DNA from 2 places in the Pseudovibrio sp. Ad26 genome. Region 1 is predicted to be linked to the other one. Evidence: riboswitches for the same ligand, from Rfam matches in the RefSeq annotation. Region 1 holds a riboswitch; the other holds the start of a gene.
The links. Region 1 has a riboswitch for S-adenosylmethionine ahead of PsAD26_RS07140 (hypothetical protein). Riboswitches for the same ligand answer to the same signal wherever they lie in the genome.
Positions count from the first base shown of each region.

Region 2: another riboswitch for S-adenosylmethionine. It lies ahead of PsAD26_RS00775 (O-succinylhomoserine sulfhydrylase); the one in region 1 lies ahead of PsAD26_RS07140 (hypothetical protein).

Region 1 covers NZ_LMCE01000047.1:143,459-145,659, forward strand. Annotated here, with positions in the region: gene PsAD26_RS07130 (acyl-CoA thioesterase) at 1-320, shown strand, start outside; gene PsAD26_RS07135 (group III truncated hemoglobin) at 353-802, shown strand; gene PsAD26_RS07140 (hypothetical protein) at 832-1,212, opposite strand; SAM-I-IV-variant riboswitch at 1,260-1,390, opposite strand; gene PsAD26_RS07145 (PQQ-dependent sugar dehydrogenase) at 1,678-2,201, shown strand, end outside.
Region 2 covers NZ_LMCE01000001.1:153,134-155,334, reverse strand. Annotated here, with positions in the region: gene PsAD26_RS00780 (2'-deoxycytidine 5'-triphosphate deaminase) at 1-512, opposite strand, end outside; SAM riboswitch at 636-713, shown strand; gene PsAD26_RS00775 (O-succinylhomoserine sulfhydrylase) at 781-1,965, shown strand; gene PsAD26_RS00770 (hypothetical protein) at 2,068-2,201, opposite strand, start outside.

The sequences.
Region 1 (2,201 bases):
GTTGGGTCGTCTCTCAAATGGATATTGCCGCCGGTATTGCAGCAAGCCAGTGCGCCATGGAGCGCGTTGTGACTGTTGCGATCGACAGCATGACCTTTATCCGCCCTGTTAAAGTGGGCGATGTAATGTGTGTCTACTCCAATGTGCTCCGTGTTGGCAGAACCTCTGTAACGCTTGCCATCGAGGCTTGGGCTTTGCGTCACCGCTTTGGCTATCGCGAGAAGGTTACGAATGCTCAGTTCACCTTTGTTGCTGTTGACGATAACGGCAAGCCGATTGTGATCTCTGAAGAGCAACGTGCTAAGTACAACAAAGCTTAAGCGGATCGCGGATTAGGAATAGGAAACAAGCTGTGTCATCAAAAATTCCCGTTATGTCAGCGCGTGAACGGACACCGCTTGATCCTTCCATAACACCTGCCCAGATCAATCATCTGGTTGAGAGTTTTTATGGCAAGGTCCGCCAGCATGAAACCCTTGGTCCCATTTTCCTGAGGGAGATGGGGGAGGACTGGGGGCCGCATCTGAACAAGATGAAGCACTTTTGGGCATCAGTTCTGCTAAAAACTGGGTCGTATAAAGGCAAGCCGGTTCCGGCTCACGCTAGAATTCAAGGGGTCTCCACTGAGAATTTCCATGAGTGGATGGACCTGTTTGAAGAGGAGGTCTACGCGATCTTCTCACCAGAAGCGGCTCCGCTTCTTCTGGCAACTGCACAACGCATTGCACAGAGCCTGTGGCTTGCAATGTTCGCAGACCCGTTTGCTACGCCTCCTGCAAAATTCGGCAGCCGCGCAGCTTAAAAATCAGTTTGTATTGTAGTGCAGCTTACTTAGCTCGGGAATTTCTTTCTCGAGCGCAATGCGTTTTGCCTGAAGTACTCGCGTAATGCATCCAGTTCTTCAGGGCGACGGCGTGCGGTATCTGCAAACAGGCGCTCGTCAACAACGGTATGGCATCCTTCTGCCCATAGGCGAAGCAACATAGCAAACCGGTCAGAGCGTTCGTCGGTGGTCAGCGGCGTGTTTGGCTGTCGTGTTGAGTTGGAGAGCAGCCGACTGCGCAGCCCTTTTTCCAGAATCAGACAATCCAGCAAATAGGCAGCAGTAAACTCGTCGGCAAGGTGTGCGACGGCTTCCCTCAAAGATTGAGGCACATATTCAGATACATACGATTGCCATGCAGACTGTGGCTGACCAGCAATATCAAACATTAAATCCTCCATCGGTTTCCCGAGGAGGACTGGCGCAAAATCCATTGAAACTACCGCTTGGTTGTTACGAATGATGAAGACAGCGTCCTCACTTCGAAACCACATCCCTTTTGGCGGAGACCACCTTGCCCGGTTAGGCAGGTTGGCGAGGGCGCCAGCCCTTCTCTTGATGATGCGTAGGATTTGGCACGAAAATGAGGCAATTGCAAGTGGGCACCTTTCCTTTGTTCTTTGTCCACACTTTCAAATTTACGTCATGTCGTATTCTAGCACCACAAAACGCAACTTCCGCTAAGTGAATATCTTCAATTTTTGTGGTTCTATAAACCGAATTCCCGTCATATCTGAGTATTCTCCTCAGACTTTGAGTGAGCGCATAGTGGCAGCTCAAAAAGGCAGAGCATTCCAAATATTCCGATCAATTTTCTCAGTCAAATTTCTAGGCCCTTCAGGAAGGAAAAAACGATGTGCACCACAAAGCCCGTTCTCTTTGGAGTCCTGACAGGGTGCGCCTACGCCTTGCTGCTAACCACATCTCTGTCAGCAACGACCACCAAAATGGTTGATGGTGTCAAAACGGAGTTTGTGGTGCAGGTCTCTGAAGAGCAGAAAACTCTGGCTCGCAACACTGAAGTTGTAGTCATGCCCAAAGGTTTCCATATCGAACCTTACGCTGCCGTTCCTGACGCCCGCCATATGGCAGTCGCGCCTGATGGCAAAACTGTCTTTGTAGGGACGACTACCGACAGAGTCTGGGTCGTTACTCCGGATGAAGAGGGCAAGAAAGCTGCAGAAGTTCGCCAATTCGCTCCAGATCAGTCCTTCATCATCCCCAATGGTGTGTGCTTCACCAAAGATGGCTCATTGGTCCTCGCAGAGCAAAATCGTGTCCTGAGTTTTCCGAAGGCATTGGAAAACAAAGAGCAGGGCAAGCCTGCGGTGAAGGTGCTGGTCGGCAAGGGTATGCTTATCCCTCCCTCTGAAGAAAG
Region 2 (2,201 bases), on a different contig from region 1:
TCTTCATCATTGATGAGGGTTTCACCATCGCGGAAGCGGATTTGGGACAGGCGAGAGCCTTCGCGGACCAGCACAGGGAAGGTCTTTGGAGAGATCTCAGCGTAGAGCGGACCTTTGTAGCCAGCTTCAACACGGTCAAATGCGCGGCCCTGATCTGTGATGACGCGGGTGAACACATCGATGCGGCCCGTGGAGCTTTTGGGATTGGCTGTTGCGGATTGCTCAGCCGGAAGGTCCAGCGCCTCCTGAAGGCGGACAATGTAAACACAGTTGGTTTCCAGCACGGCGCCCTTGGAGAGGTCGATCTCGTGCAAGATGAGCTTTTCCAGCTTGTCTTCCACTTTCGCGTCGGGGCCGGGCAGAAAGGAGGCCCGGACACGCCATGCTTTGACGCCGAGGCGCAGGTCAAGACTGGCAGGTTGAATCTGGTCCTCGTCGGGCACTCTGTCTGCTTGAATTGCACCGCTGGCAAACATAGCTTCAATCGCTTTTGCCGGAAGAATGCCTGTCATTGTTGGTTCCGCCCCACTGGTACTCAAATCGTTCTGACACTGATTAACGTAAGTTTGATCTCTCGCCAAGTCTGCAACCTAAGCTGATTGATTGACCATAGTGTATTTTCGAGGTAAAAACGCTGCCTATTCCGTGGTGATTTGGTCGACCGGCTTGCAACCACGTAAAACAAGTAGCTAAAGGGTCGGGTTCTTGTATAGACCTCGGCCCGCGCCGGGGTTTTTTAATGAAGGGGTAGAGCGATATCTCTTCGGGCAGGAATGAGCGATGACAGACGCAAAGAACTGGAAGCCAGCAACTCGGCTTGTTCATGGAGGCACAACGCGCTCCAGCTTTGGTGAAACATCCGAAGCTATCTTCCTTACACAAGGGTATGTTTACGACAGCTCAGAAGCGGCAGAAGCGCGTTTTTTGGGCGAGAATCCGGGCTATATTTATTCCCGGTACGCAAACCCGACCGTAGGAATGTTCGAGCGACGAATGTGCGAACTGGAAGGCGCTGAGGCCGCACGCGGCACGGCTTCTGGTATGGCGGCTGTTAACTCTGCGATTATGGCCTGCGTTAAAGCTGGCGATCACGTGATTGCACCAAAGGCGCTGTTCGGTTCCTGCCGATACATCATCGAAAAGCTGCTGCCACGTTATGGTGTGGAGTCCACGCTGATTGATGGCACTGACATCGAGCAATGGAAAGCTGCAGTTCGTCCGAACACCACAGCGGCGTTCCTTGAAAGCCCAACCAACCCGACGCTTGAAGTGATCGATATTCCAGCAGTTGCGGATATTATTCACGAAGCTGGTGGACGGCTTATTGTAGACAACGTGTTTGCGACTGCTATCTGGCAGAGCCCACTGGCGCTGGGTGCGGATGTGGTGATCTACTCTGCGACCAAGCATATTGACGGGCAGGGCCGATGTTTGGGCGGTATCGTGCTTTCTGATGAAAAGTGGATTGTGGAAGAGTTCCATGACCCGTTCAAGCATACCGGACCTGCGATGAGCCCGTTCAACGCTTGGGTTCTGCTGAAAGGTCTGGAGACGTTGTCGCTGCGTGTTGAGCGTCAGACTGCGAATGCTGGCAAGCTGGCAGAGTTCCTTGCGGATCATTCTGCAGTGTCTCGGCTGATTTACCCAGGTCGTGCTGATCACCCACAGGCGGATATCGTGGCCAAGCAGATGCAGGGTGGGTCTACCATGCTGGCGTTTGATCTGGCTGGTGGCAAGGAAGCGGCCTTCAAGTTCTCCAATGCGCTGGAGATTGTCAGCCTTTCCAACAACCTTGGTGATGCGAAGAGCCTGATCACGCATCCGGCGACGACGACGCACCAGAGTGTTGCGGAAGATGCGCGTCTGGAGCTGGGCATTACAGACAAGACGCTTCGTCTTTCTGTTGGTCTGGAAGATGCAGATGATTTGCTGGAAGACGTCGCGAAGGCGCTGGCAGCGGTTTAAGCGCGTTGCACATTATGACTGGCGTGAGGGCATCCAACTGGGTGCCCTTTGTGCATTGAAACGTAATGCTGAGATTGGTTGCCAGCCTTGGAGTTGCTGTTGTTAGTTATTGCTGGCTGCCACCACCACATCTCGCCTAGCGCTGGATAAGGTGATGACGAACCCGGCGATAACATCCAGAAAAGTGATGGTCATGAGCAGCAGGAAGAGCGGGGTAGCGGCTTCTTGCACCGAGA